DNA from 4 places in the Agromyces atrinae genome. Region 3 is predicted to be linked to each of the others. Evidence: predicted binding sites of a transcription regulator. Region 3 holds the regulator's gene; each other region holds the start of a gene.
The links. Region 3 encodes LexA, which represses DNA repair genes until DNA is damaged. Its sites were predicted from a motif close to TCGAACANNTGTTCGA; they were not measured.
Positions count from the first base shown of each region.

Region 1: BJ972_RS11445 (HNH endonuclease signature motif containing protein) is a predicted target of LexA. The motif match lies at 2,425-2,440, and genes of this name have one in related genera.
Region 2: BJ972_RS07860 (HNH endonuclease signature motif containing protein) is a predicted target of LexA. The motif match lies at 1,282-1,297, and genes of this name have one in related genera.
Region 4: BJ972_RS04085 (HNH endonuclease signature motif containing protein) is a predicted target of LexA. The motif match lies at 1,512-1,527, and genes of this name have one in related genera.

Region 1 is NZ_JACCBI010000001.1:2,462,314-2,465,832, forward strand. Features, by position in the region: gene BJ972_RS11440 (serine/threonine-protein kinase) at 1-736, shown strand, start outside; gene BJ972_RS11445 (HNH endonuclease signature motif containing protein) at 986-2,422, opposite strand; gene BJ972_RS11450 (M23 family metallopeptidase) at 2,584-3,378, shown strand; gene BJ972_RS11455 (MFS transporter) at 3,375-3,519, opposite strand, start outside.
Region 2 is NZ_JACCBI010000001.1:1,635,148-1,638,666, forward strand. Features, by position in the region: gene BJ972_RS07850 (beta-galactosidase) at 1-872, shown strand, start outside; gene BJ972_RS07855 (hypothetical protein) at 938-1,159, shown strand; gene BJ972_RS07860 (HNH endonuclease signature motif containing protein) at 1,352-3,007, shown strand; gene BJ972_RS07865 (hypothetical protein) at 3,176-3,454, opposite strand; gene BJ972_RS07870 (alpha-L-fucosidase) at 3,515-3,519, opposite strand, start outside.
Region 3 is NZ_JACCBI010000001.1:1,012,581-1,016,099, reverse strand. Features, by position in the region: gene metE (5-methyltetrahydropteroyltriglutamate--homocysteine S-methyltransferase) at 1-761, shown strand, start outside; gene lexA (transcriptional repressor LexA) at 825-1,517, opposite strand; gene BJ972_RS04935 (LysM peptidoglycan-binding domain-containing protein) at 1,778-2,155, shown strand; gene BJ972_RS04930 (histidinol-phosphate transaminase) at 2,206-3,306, shown strand; gene hisB (imidazoleglycerol-phosphate dehydratase HisB) at 3,303-3,519, shown strand, end outside.
Region 4 is NZ_JACCBI010000001.1:843,157-846,675, reverse strand. Features, by position in the region: gene BJ972_RS04100 (family 1 encapsulin nanocompartment shell protein) at 1-97, shown strand, start outside; gene BJ972_RS04095 (hypothetical protein) at 129-479, shown strand; gene BJ972_RS04090 (hypothetical protein) at 499-1,416, opposite strand; gene BJ972_RS04085 (HNH endonuclease signature motif containing protein) at 1,530-3,038, shown strand; gene BJ972_RS04080 (dihydrofolate reductase family protein) at 3,149-3,519, opposite strand, start outside.

The DNA of each region.
Region 1 (3,519 bases), 1.4 Mb from region 3:
CCTCGAGAAGCGTGTGGCGCTGACGCGGCGCCAGGTGGCCGACGTTGGAGCTCAGATCGCCGACGCTCTCGCGTACATCCATGCTCGCGGAATCGTGCACCGTGACGTGAAGCCCGACAATGTGCTGCTGTCGGATGCGGCGTCGCTCGGATACACGATCACCGCCAAGCTCGCCGACTTCGGTATCGCGCACTTCGTCGAGGCGGCGCGCTTCACCGATCAGAATACGATCCTGGGCACGGCCAACTACATCTCTCCCGAACAAGCCCGCGGCACCGACGTGGGCACCGCGAGCGATGTGTACTCACTCGGACTCGTGCTCCTCGAAGCGATCACCGGCGAACGCGAGTTCACCGGAACTCCCGTCGAGGCCGCGCTCGCGCGGCTGAGCCGCTCCCCCGACATCCCCGGCGATCTTCCGGATGACTGGCACGATCTCCTCACCGCGATGACCGAGCGCGAACCCGACGATCGTCCGACCGCGCACGACGTGGCTGCGACGATGCGCGACCTCATCCGCTCGATGATCATGGACAAGCGCGGTCGCCGCCGGACGCGTCGCGCCCTTCGGGCGTCGGCACCCCGAGCACCGCGTCGACGGGAGCGCGCCCCGCGTGACGGAGGTGACCGCGCCGGTCTCTCGGCCGTGGGGTTCTGGACCATCATCGCCACCGTCTCCGTCGGTTCGATCGGCCTCGGCGTCGGTCTCGCCGCCGGTATGCACGTCTTCGGCTGAGCCCCGTTTTCGCGCGAGCGAGACGAGCAGGCACACTGGACGTATGGAAATCATCCTCTGGAGCGTCATCGCCCTCATCGGTTTCGTCGGTTCGGTCGGCATGATCGCGGCGGCTGTCGCGCTCGTGAAGTCCTGACGTTCTAGGTCTGTGACGCTCGCGGTGCACTGACGTTCCGGGCACGCCGTTCCACGTGGAACATCGCGCCAGGATTGCACCTCGGGCGCCCGGACATCGCGTAGTTCGGCCCGTCAGAAGGGCGGAATGTCGGAGTCGCTCGTGTAACCCGTCGGGCTGGTCCAGCGTCGGCGGGGCGGTCTCGGATCGAGCGTGAGCTGCTCGGCGGCCGTGTCTTCCGGTGATGGCGACGGTGGCGGTGACGCTGCTGGTTGCGGTTGCGGTTGCAGTTGCGATGGCTGTTCGGGACCGAGCCACGTGGTGTGTTTGAGCGTGTGGTCGGGTGGGCAGAGTGGTGCCAGGTTGTCGATGTCGGTTCTGCCGCCGTGGGCCCAGTCGTGGATGTGGTCGATGTCGGATGTGGCGGCGAGGCTGTTACACCCGGGTCTCGAGCAGCGTTGGTAGGTGAGGGTCAACCAGTCGCGTTGTGCCTGTGATGGTCGGTACTGCGTGCGGTCGAGGTAGAGCGGTTCGGCGGTGATGGGGTCGACGATGAGGCGACGGAATGCGGTCGCGGTGTCGAAGATCTGGCGGGCGGTCTCGGTGCTGATCGGTCCGTATCCGTCGATCGTGGCGACGTCGAGCCAGGGGTGCGCGGGCAGCCTTGGTGCTGTGGATAGCGGTGTGGGAGTGGTGCGCGCATCACGCACGGGCTTCTCGAGGAGTCCCGCCATGAGCGGCACCGTGACGAGCACGCGCGTCTGGACCGCGGTCGGGGTTCCGGCGCCGGTGAGCCAGTCGGAGAGCTGGTCGGCACGGAGTTGGTCCCGGGTGCGGGTCTCACCGGTAACCCGTGAGGCTTGCTTGGCGGTCGCGTTCAACCGGGTGCGAATCTTGGCCCCGTCGAGTGCGGGCACCAGCGCGTGGAGCCACATCATGCCCTCGGGGGCGTCCTCGAACACGACCCGTCGTTCGGTGAGCGCACGCCGGTGGCGTTCGGCGAGGGTCGCGGCACTGAGGCGGTCGCGCAGACGCTTCGCGCGAGACCGGAACGATGCGACGGTGACGCGTCCGGCGATTCCGGCGAGCTCGGAATCGAACCGCGCGACCGCGTCATCGTCGCCCCACCCGGTGATGGCTTCGACGGCGGCACGCACGATCGGGTACGACGTCGCCCCGTCGAGGAACTCCAGCCACAGCTTCGGCAACCGAGCGGCGAGCGTGTGTGCTTCGGCGGCTTCGTTCAAGACGGTCGCTGTCGGAATGAGGAGCCGCATCGACAGTTCGGTCGCCGCGGCACGCACCGCCCAGTCCCGAGCTTCGGCACGGGTCATGAGTTCCGGCAGCACGTAGATGTGCGGGTTCTCCCGAGCCATCCGAATCGCCCGACCGATCGTCGCCAGGCGACGTGCCGCAACACGGTTCGCCTCGAACGCAAACTGCTCGGCGTCCGTCATTACCCTGTCGAGCAACTCGGCCTGCGAGATCGTCACCCCGCGCGGGCCAGCAGCACCATCGGCACCCTCGGCACCCTCGGGGCCACTGCCCGCCTCACCCGTCGAATCGATCACATTAGAAGACTAGTTCGAACCACCGACATCCGACCGAGCCCGCCGACCACCTGTGGATAACTCCCGGCGACCAACCCGAGCGAGCACCGAACACACCGTCAACCAGCCTTTTTACATGTAACCACCAGAGCAAGTTTCTCACCCCTCCTAGACTCGCTGACATGATCGCCCGACTGCTCGCACGAACACGTGTTCCGCTCACCATCGTGGGCGTCGCGCTCATCCTGATCTCCACCGCCTGGGGACTGATCGACGACGATGCCCCTGCGGCGCTCATCCTCGTGGCGTTACCGTTCGGCCTCGTCCTCATCGCCGTCGGCTTCGTCGCCACCGTCTGGGCACCGACGGCGGGCGGCGAACCCGCCACGCTCGCCTCCCCCGTGACCGGACCGTGGCTCGCGGTCAACTCACCGACGACGAAGGTTCCGAGCCACGGCACCCACGGTCTCGGCCAGGCGTTCGCGGTCGATCTGCTCTATGCGGGCGAGGGCTCTGACGACCGGCCGTCAGCGGGGTTCACGGCCCCGGAGGAGTACCCCTCGTTCGGTCGCCCGATCCTCTCGCCCGCCGACGGCACGGTCGTGCGCGTCACGCGAACCGCTCGCGACCACCTCAGCCGCGCGAGTGGCTCCGCACTCGCCTACTTCTACGTCGAGAGCGCGATCCGCGAGATCTTCGGCCCGCGCGCGATGCTCGGCAACCACATCGTCATCCGCCTCGCCGACGGCAGCCACATGGTGCTCGCGCACCTGCGCCGGGGCAGCATCACCGTCGAGCGCGGAGAGCGCGTCGCGACCGGCCAGCCCCTCGCCGAGTGCGGCAACTCGGGCAACTCGACCGAGCCGCACCTGCACATCCAGCGTCAGGACCTCTCGCGCCCCACCTTCGCCCTCGGACTCCCGTGGACGATCGAGCCCGGCGGCATCCCGGCCGACGGCGAGACGACGAGCGCCTAGGCCGCGACCTTCTCCCGCGGCCGCGCGGCCGGCGCGAGGAACACCGCGATCGCGACCATCGCGAGCACGACGAGCATCGCGAGGCGGAGCCCGATGTGCTCGCCGACGAATCCGAGCAGCGGCGGGCCGACGAGGAACGCG
Region 2 (3,519 bases), 620 kb from region 3:
TTCTGCCCGGACGCGATCGGTCGACACTCGTCCTCGCGGCCGAGGCGCGGATCGATGTCGAGGTCGCGTTCGGTGACGGACACCTCGTCGATGGTGAGCCCGTCGCCGGGTCGAAGCGACTCGGCGCCGGCACGCACCGAGTGACGAACGCGAACGGTGCCGCCATCGATCTGCTCGTGCTCACCGACGCGGAGAGCGACCGGGCCTGGGTACTCGGCGATGACGACCGCGTTCTCGTGCTGAGCGACGAACCGGTGTGGCTCGAGCGCCCCTCCAGAGGCACAGCTCTCACCCCGAACGACGGCGTTCTCCTGGCCGTGCGGAGCGCGACCCGACCCGACGTACGTCGGTACGACACGGAGGCCGCTGCGTTCACGCCGGTTTCGTTCGAGAGCGCACCGTCGAGCGACTCGCACGGCACCGCTTCCGTGATCGTGACCCCGCTGCGGGGCGCGGCGGAGGTTCCGGCGACGTACGGGGAATTCAACGGACGAGCGTCGTCACCGTCATCCGCCGCGATCGCCGAACTCGCCGCCGTCTGGTCGGTGGAGTCCCTGGGCGCCTCTGCCACGGACACCCGGCGGACACTCACCATCGAGTGGGCGGGCGATGTCGCCGTGCTCGAGGTCGACGGTGCAGCGGTCGCCGATCGATTCTGGGACGGCACCCCGTGGATCGTCGATGCCGACTCCCTCGGAATCTCGGAATCGTCGACGACGAGTATTCGGATCGTGCCCTTGCACCCGGCTGCGGCGATCAGCCTGGCCGATGGTGCAGAAGCCCGTCGGGCCGAGAGCGCCGGACCTCTCGTCTCACTCGACGGCGTGCGGATGACGCGAACGGCTGTGTGGCGTTCGTCGCTGGCTCGCTGATATCGGGAGACGACGGCGGTCGTACGACCCTTCCGCCCGGAACACCGCTTCGCTAGCATCGCGACATGGAAGATCCCACGCAGGAACAGCTCGAGAACTCGGAACACCTGGAGAAACGCACGATCGGCGGCGAACTTCGCTACTACGTGAAGAACATCAAGGCGCACTGGCCCGTCGTCGAGGACGCGCCGAACGCGGAGGGTCAAGAAGCGTGGTGGACGGCCGACGGCAAGTTCCACGCGACGCACGCGCAGCTGCGACGCGACTCGTTCATCGGCGTCGTCTAGCGCGAAGGACGGCCCTGCGGCTCGGCCGCGGGGCCGCTGCACGCGCGCCCATCGACGTTCTGCTCGCATCGGTGTCCTTTCCGTTCGTCCGTGTGGGGCACCATCACACCATGCAGATGAGATCGAATCAATCTTCGATTTCAACCTGTGGATAACTCACGCTGCGTCGTATGTATTTCCTAGACTCAGGACATGCACACGACCCCTCCCGCTCTTGCTGCGCTCGCCCATGCGCACTCTGCCGCGCTGACGGCATGGGTCGAGTCGCTGACGTCGAGCCCGAGCGATTCGGTGCAGGGCGACATCCGCGCACTGAGCGATGACGGGCTCGTGCGCTGCCTCGATGCGCTCTCGGCGCTCGCGCGACGTGTCGCGCAGCTCCAGGCACGGCTGGCCGCCGAGGTCGCGGAGCGCTCACCGACGGATGCCGCACAGAGCCTTGCCGCGCAGCGGGGTTTCTCGTCGCCCGCCCGATTGATCGCCCAGTCGACAGGAGAGGGGTTCGCGACGGCGAGCCGGCTGATGACCGTCGGCACAGCGACGTCCACCCGTGAATCACTGTCGGGTGAGCAGCAGCCCGCGCGGTATCCCTTCCTCGCTGCTGCGCTCGACGAGGGAACAGTCAGCGTCGCGGCGGCCGCGGCGATCGCGTCGTTCCTCGACGGTGTTCGCCTTCGAGCCGACGCTCGCGATCTCGCCGATGCCGAGCGGTTGCTCGTCGAGCGCGCACCACTCGTCGGCGCCGACGGCATCCATCGACTCGTCAAGAATCTGACCGCACACCTCGATCCCGCCCGAGTGAAGCTCCGCGAAGACGAGTTGCGGGAGGGGCGAAGCCTCCGCCTCTGGGAGGATCGGCGCGGATTCATCCGGCTCGCGGGAGCGTTCGATCCGGTCAACGGAGCGCATCTGAAGACGGCCGTCGACGCACTGGTAGGGGCCGAGCTTCATCGAGAGCGTGACGAACGGCGAACATCGACCGCGAGTTCCTCGGAAGTCGGCACGAGCGACACGGAGCAGGCCGACCCGGTCGTCGCGGAATCGCGAACGATCGTTCAGATGAATGCCGATGCGCTCGCCGACATCGCCCGGCTCGCGCTCGGAAGCTCCGCGTCGCCGCCATCGCTGCGCAGCGCAACTGTCGTGGCACGCATCGAGCTCGATGATCTTCTCGCCACGGGCGATCGCTCGAACCGCGCTCTCCGGTCGGACGACGGCAGCGCGGTGAATGCGGACACGCACGAGGGCACCAGTGCGGATACCGGGTCGCGTCGGGTTTCTTGGCCGAGTTCGGGGTCGAGGGACGGGTCCGAATCGGCCAGCGGTCAGGGCTGGGGAACGCTCGACGGCGTCGATCAACCGATCAGCGCGGCATCTGTCCGCGAACTCGCGAGTGCGGCGGGGATCACCTCGATAATCCTCGGCAGCCGGGGTGAAGTGCTCGACCTCGGCAGATCAGAACGCTACTTCTCCACCGCCCAGCGCCTGGCGCTCGCCGAGCGCGACGGAGGGTGCGCGTTTCCTGGCTGCACGCGCCCGCCGCAGTACACGCAGGCGCATCACATCTCGTGGTGGACGCGTGATCGCGGTCGCACTGATCTCGACAATGGGATCCTCCTCTGCAGCTTCCACCACCATCGGGTTCACGACGACGGGTGGACCATCCGCGTGCGCGACGGCCGCACGTGGTTCATCCCACCGGCGCATCTCGACCCCGATCGTGTGCCGCGGCCCGGCAATCGAGGGCCAGGCCTGTCGAGGCGACGATCGCGCTCGGCGACCCTGAGTTCGGTGTTCGGCGTCCCTCCGCCGCCGCCCACCGCGACACGAGAGGTGACGCGGGAGTGACGACGGTGGGAGGTCTCGCGAGGTCTCGCGAGGTCTCACCCGGTGTCGGATGGCCGTGGCGCTTGCGCGAATCTCACATCGCGCATCGCGGATCGCGGATCGCGGATCGCGGATCGCGGATCGCGGATCGCGCATCGCGCACGCGAATCGCGAATCGCGAACTGCGAATCAGTCGACGATGCGCCATTCCCGGATGAACTCCTCGACGGTCTTCGTGGCGAGGTCGTCACGCACGGTCTGCAGCAGCAGGTCCGGCTCGCCGACATCGGCCGTTGTACGAAGCACCTCGACGCCGGTCTCGCGGCGTCGCACCACGAGATCGACGTCGAGGTCCACATCGCCCCACAGAACACGGACGATCGACCACACACGGCGGAGCAGGCGACGAGCGGACGAACCGCCGGGGGCCTCGAGCGCTGCGGTGAGGTGTTCGGAAGCGCGATCCATCAGACCAGTCTCGCGGAGGATCCGGCGCGGGCGAAAACCGCCGCGGGGTGACGCGAGCGACTACT
Region 3 (3,519 bases):
AGAACGGCTGGGTGCAGTCGTACGGCAGCCGCTGCACGCGTCCGTCGATCCTGTGGGGTGACGTGTCGCGCCCGGCGCCGATCACCGTCGATTGGTCGGTCTTCACGCAGAGCCTCACCGAGAAGCCCGTCAAGGGCATGCTCACCGGCCCCGTGACGATCCTCGCGTGGTCGTTCGTGCGCGACGACCAGCCGCTCGGCGAGACGGCACGTCAGGTGGCGCTCGCGCTGCGCGACGAGATCGCCGACCTCGAATCCGCCGGCATCGGTGTCATCCAGGTCGATGAGCCCGCACTCCGCGAACTGCTCCCGCTCAAGAACGCCGACCACGCCGACTACCTCGACTGGTCGGTGGGTTCCTTCCGTCTCGCGACGGCGGGCGTTGAGGCGAAGACGCAGATCCACACGCACCTCTGCTACTCGGAGTTCGGCGTGGTCATCGACGCCATTCAGAACCTCGATGCCGACGTCACGAGCATCGAGGCCGCGCGCAGTCGCATGGAGGTCGTCGACGACCTGCAGTCGAGCGGGTTCGACCACGGCATCGGTCCGGGCGTGTACGACATCCACTCGCCGCGCGTCCCGAGCGTCGACGAGGTGCGTTCGCTCCTCGAGAAGGCCGTCGCCGCGATCCCCGAGCGCCAGGTCTGGGTCAACCCCGACTGCGGACTGAAGACGCGCGGATACGACGAGACGGTGGCCTCGCTCCGCAACATCCTCGAGGCCACGCGCGCCGTGCGCGCACAGCTCGCCGACGCGTAGACGCGATCAGCACGACAGAACGCCCCCGGCTCGGTGCCGGGGGCGTTCTCTCGTTCGTGTCGGTCAGACGGCGCGGAGCACGGCGACGACCTTGCCGAGCACGTCGGCCTCGTCGCCGAGGATCGGCTCGAAGGCACTGTTGCGGGGGAGGAGCCACGTGTGGCCGTCGCGCTGCCGGAACACCTTGACGGTCGCTTCTCCGTCGAGCATCGCGGCGACGATCTCGCCGTTCTCCGCCTCTTTCTGCGCGCGCACGACGACCCAGTCGCCGTCGCAGATGGCCGCGTCGATCATCGATTCTCCGACGACCTTGAGCATGAAGAGCTCGCCCTTGCCGACGAGCTGCCGGGGGAGCGGGAACACCTCATCGATCTGCTGCTCGGCGGTGATCGGGATGCCGGCGGCGATGCGACCGACGAGGGGGACCATCGCGGCGTCGCCGATGGGCGTGCTCGAGTAGGAGTCGACGTCGGTCGTCGTGCCCTCGCTCTGAGGCACGTCGATGAGGATCTCGAGCGCGCGCGGGCGGTTGGGGTCACGGCGGAGATAGCCGCTCAGCTCGAGCTGGTTGAGCTGATGGGTGACGCTCGACAGCGATGCGAGCCCGACAGCATCGCCGATCTCGCGCATGCTCGGCGGATAGCCTCGCTGGCTCACCGACCGCTGGATGAACTCGAGGATGGAGAGCTGCTTCGCGCTCAGGCTCTTGCGACGGCGCGTGCGCGCCGGCCGTTCGGCGTCGGTGTCGTTGCTCACTGGTGTGCCCCTCTCCGGGCTCCGCACGTCGTGGGCGGGCCGAGTGTCAGTGGTCCCTGATCGAATGTCACCAGGTACTCGAAACTGTATCGCCGCCGTTCGACCGAGACAAACATCTCTTCGAGTGTGTCGCGATCTCAGAACCGAAATCTTCCGAAGAAGTACTTGAACTTTCGAATAATCGAAGATAGGTTCGGAATACATCTTCGCATGCGGCTCTCCCGGCCGAGGGCCGCATGCGAACACTCAGGAGGTGTGACATGAGCACGGTTATCGCCAGCAGCCCGTTCGTTATCGGTAGTGGTGTCGACGCAGGTCGATCCGTCGCCCCGCGTACCCGTCTGCGTCTCACGCGACGCGGGCGCATCGTGCTCACCTCCCTGGCCGCAGTACCGGTCGTCGCCGTCGCACTCTTCGCGGGGTTGAGCGCTGTTCCCGCGGTGGCCGGCAGTTCCAGCGCCGATGTCTCGTTCCGCTACGTCACGATCGAGCCGGGTCAGTCGCTCTGGTCGTTGGCCGAGTCGCTCGCGCCGACGGTCGACCCGCGCGACGTCATCGCCGAGATCACGAGCCTCAACGGCCTCACGAGCTCGTCGCTCGAACCGGGTCAGCAGATCGCCGTTCCTCTCGGTTACTGATTCGGGCACGGTCGCACAGAGGCGGCCGTCACGCTCGTTAGGCTGATCGGGTGACTTCTCTCGACGACCTCCCGCTGCGCGACAATCTGCGCGGTAAGACCCCGTACGGTGCACCCCAGAAGACGGTGCCCGTCGCGCTCAACGTCAACGAGAACACGCATCCCATCCCCGAGGCTGTCGCCCACGACGTGCTGGGGCGGCTCGCGGCCGCGATCCTCACGCTCAATCGTTACCCCGATCGTGAGTTCACCGAGTTGCGCGAGCAACTCGCCGCCTATCTCGGCCACGGCCTCGTGGCCGATCAGATCTGGGCCGCGAACGGGTCGAACGAGGTGCTCCAGCACATCTTCCAGGCCTTCGGCGGCCCGGGCCGCTCGGTGCTGAGCTTCACGCCGACGTACTCCATGTACCCGCTTCTCGCGGGCGGCACCGACACCCGGTGGATCGGCGTGCCTCGTGCCGACGACTACTCGATCTCGATCGCGTCGGCGGTCGCCGCCCTCGACGAGCACGACCCCGACATCGTCATCCTCTGCGGTCCGAACAACCCGACCGGCACCCCGCTGTCGCTCGACGTCATCGACGCCGTGGCGTCGCACGCTCGCGGCATGGTCGTCGTCGACGAGGCGTACATCGAGTTCGCCCCCGAGGGCACGCCGAGCGCGCTCTCGCTGCTGTCGAAGCATCCTCGACTCCTCGTGTCACGCACGATGAGCAAGGCGTTCGCCTTCGCCGGGGCACGCGTGGGCTACCTCGCCGCCGACCCGGCGGTGACCGACGCGCTCCGCCTCGTCCGGCTGCCGTACCACCTGTCGGCGTTGACGCAGGCGGCCGCCCTGGGTGCGCTCGCCCACTCCGACGAGATGCTCGCGATGGTCGGCGAGATCCGTGAACAGCGCGATCGCATCGTCGTGCGACTGCGCGAGCTGGGTTTCACGCCTCACGAGAGTGCGAGCAACTTCGTGCTCTTCGGCGGGGTGGACGATCCGCACGCGGTGTTCGAGGCGCTCCTCGACCGCGGCGTCCTCGTGCGCGACGTCGGCATCCCCGGTCACCTGCGGGTGACGGCCGGCACCGAAGCCGAGACCAGGACCTTCCTCACCGCCATCGCCGAACTCGCCGCAGAACGCGGCAATAGGATGACCTCATGACGAGCACCACCCCGAACCGGACCGCACGCGTTCAGCGCGAGACGAGCGAGTCGAGCATCGACCTCTCCCTCGACCTCGACGGAACCGGTACGAGCGACATCGAGACCTCCGTCCCGTTCTTCGACCACCTCCTCACGGCGTTCGCGAAGCACTCGCTGACCGACCTGCGGGTGCGTGCGAAGGGCGACATCGAGATCGACGTCCACCACACGG
Region 4 (3,519 bases), 170 kb from region 3:
CTACAGCTCGCACACCAGTGAGAGCGTGAGTCTCTACCTCGAAGAGACGTTCAGCTTCCGCGTCGCGACGCCCGAGGCGGCCATCGCGCTCGTGTAACGTGCGGCCGGCGTCGCCTACCGTGGGAGCCATGCCTGCTCACCCCGATTGGATAGCGCACCGCCGTGGCGACGGCGAGATGCTCGGCTGGATGCTCCCCGACGGTGAGGGATTCGTCGTCATCGACCTCCTCGGGCGCCCGCGCACACCGCCTCTCGAGTGGCTCGACGCCGAGGAGATGCTCGAAGCCACCGGCATCGGCTACCTCGCCGACCCTTACGAGCTGCGACTCGACGACGGCCGCTGGTTGCGCGTGCGCATCGTCGAGGTGTCGACGGATGTCGTGCGTGTGAAGAAGGAGGACTGGGGTGCCGTCGACATGCCGGGACTCCACTACACCGTGCCGTTCCCGGTCGATGAGAGGCTGAGGACCCTCGCCTGAGCGGGGGCTGCGGCGTGCCTCAGGCCGTCGTGCGCTCGAGCTCGGTCACCCAGTGCCGCAGGAATGCCGCGCCGGCCTCGTCGTGGATGAGGTCGCCCTCGACGATCACGTCGTACGGCTTCTCGAGGATGCCGTCGCTCGGGCGCACATCGACGTGCGAGACGTCGTAGCCCGTCGCGTGCAGTTCGTCGGCCATCTTGTAGTCGCTGCGTGAGTCGCCGATCGTGCGCCAGCGCTTCGGCACCTCGCCGAGCGACAGGAAGTGCTCGAGGGCACGGCGCGCACCCCGGTCCTTGTCGAGCAGCACCGACTCGATATCGGTCGAGATGATCGTCGGGTCGAGGCGGAACGGGGTCTCTCCCGAGTCGTCGGGGTGACGGCGATCGCCGTGCGAGACGCCGACGCCGTGACGGATGGCGGCGTCGTACGCGGCGTCATCGAAGGCGTCGCGTCGTGCGCGGAACGCGTCGTTGCTGACATCCGTGCGCTGTTCGACCGAGATCATCGCGCGCTTCGTGTCGTCGAAGAAGACGATGTCGGAGAACTCGTTCTCGACGAGAGAGCGGATCTCGTCGACGAGCGCCGCCGGGGGAGCGACCGACTCATCGATGATCACGTCGCCGAGGCCGTCGGACGAGATCGTCGACCACGTCGCGCCCTTCTCATAGACGCCGAACATGCGTGCGCCGGGGGTGTCGAGCGCCTCGGCGAGCCCGCGAGCGAGGAGCGGCGCGATGACGGCGTCGCGGATGAACGCGTCGGAGCGCCCCGTGATGAATGCGATCGGCACGCCGATGCGCGTGAGCGTGACGATGTCGTCGAGGATGCTCTCGATCGCGATGGTGCGCGTCTCCGGGCTCGCGATCGGCCCGTCGACGTCGAAGAGAATGCCGAGATCGGGGGAGGAGGGCGGGGTGCTCGCAGCTGAAGACGTCACCGTCTCATCCTCCCATCTCGCCGCGGATGGCTCGTCGCGGGGTGATGTGCGGAGTTGTCCACAGGTGCTCGGTAGGCCGGCGGGATGTCGGTGGTTCGAACTAGTCTTCTAATGTGATCGAATCGACGGATGAGACGGGCGGTGTGCCCGAGGGTGCTGATGGTTCTGCTGGCGCTCGTGGCGTGACGATCTCGCAGGCCGAGCTCCTCGACATGGTCATGACCGACGCCGAGCAGTTTGCCTTCGAAGCGAACCGGGTCGCGGCCCGTCGTCTCGCGACCATTGGCCGGGCGATTCGGATGGCTCAGGAGAACCCGCACATCTACGTGCTCCCCGAACTCATGACCCGTGCTGAAGCGCGTGACTGGGCGGTGCGTGCCGCGGCGACCGAGCTGTCGATGCGGTTGCTCATTCCGACAGCGACCGTCGTGAACGAAGCCGCCGAAGCACACACGCTCGCCGCACGGTTACCGAAGCTGTGGCTCGAGTTCCTCGACGGAGCGACGTCATATCCGATCGTGCGTGCCGCCGTCGAAACCATCACCGGGTGGGACGACGCCGACGCCATCGCACGCTTCGACGACGAACTCGCCGGAATCGCCGGACGCGTCACCGTCGCCTCGTTCCGGTCTCGCGCGAAGCGCTTGCGCGACCGGCTCAGCGCCGCGACCCTCGCCGAACGCCACCGACGCGCCCTCACCGAACGACGGGTCGTGTTCGAGGACGCCCCCGAAGGCATGATGTGGCTCCACGCGTTGGTGCCCGCACTCGACGGAGTCAAGATCCGCACCCGGTTGAACGCGACCGCCAAGCAAGCCTCACGGGTTACCGGTGAGACCCGCACCCGCGATCAGCTGCGTGCCGACCAGTTCTCCGCCTGGCTCACCGGCACCGGAACCCCGACCGCCGTGCAGACGCGTGTCCTCGTCACCGTGCCGCTCATCGCGGGACTCCTCGAGAAGCCCGTACGTGATGCGCGTGTGAGTACTGAAACAACAGGTAGCGCTCTTCCCGAGCACCCCTGGCTCGATGTCGCCACGATCGACGGATACGGACCGATCAGCACCGAGACCGCCCGCCAGATCTTCGACACCGCGACCGCATTCCGATGCCTCATCGTCGACCCCATCACCGCCGAACCGCTCCACCTCGACCGCACCCAATACCGGCCGAGCCAGGCACAACGCGACTGGTTGACCCTCACCTACCAACGCTGCTCCAGACCCGGATGCAACAGCCTCGCCGCGACCTCCGATATCGACCACATCCACGACTGGGCCCACGGCGGCAGAACCGACATCGACAACCTGGCACCACTCTGCCCACCCGACCACACGCTCAAACACACCACGTGGCTCGGCCCCGAACAGCCACCCGAACCGAGACCCGAACAGGCACCCGAAACGAGACCCGAGCAGTCACCCGAGTCGAAGAAGAGCGCCGACGTTCGAGCAGCTCTCGAGCACCTCCTCACGTCGAGCGCGCCCTCCGACGGACCCGACTCGGACCGCGCCACCCGCGACTGGCCCGACGAGAACCTCACCCTCGACCCGAAACCACCCCGCCGCCGCTGGGCCAGCCCCACCGGGTACACCAGCGACACCGAACCGCCACCCTTCTAGCGTCGGTAGGCTCCCGCGACGAGCGGCCGAGACCGAGCTGCCGAGACCGACCCGCGCCGAGACCGACCCGCGCCGATACCGACCCGCGCCGATACCGACCCGCGCCGCTACTACCGAGTGACCCGGTACCAGACATCCGTCGAGAGCGGGCTCTCGGTCACGCTCACGCGCTCGAGACGCACCTGCTCGCACGACTCGCTCTCGAAGAGACGCGTGCCGCTTCCGAGGAGCACGGGAACGATGAAGACGAGCACCTCGTCGAGGATTCCGTGCTCGATGCACTGGCGTGCGACATCCGCGCCGAGCACATTGACGTACTTCTCTCCGGCCGCCGCCTTCGCCGCGATCGTCATCTCGAGCAGGTCGTCGCCGAAGAACACGTCATCGGGAAGCTCGTCCGACGGCGCGGCGTGCGTGAGCACGTACTGCGGCCCGTGCCACTGGCCGCCGAACGCTCCCTCGTGCTCCGGGTCTCCCGCAT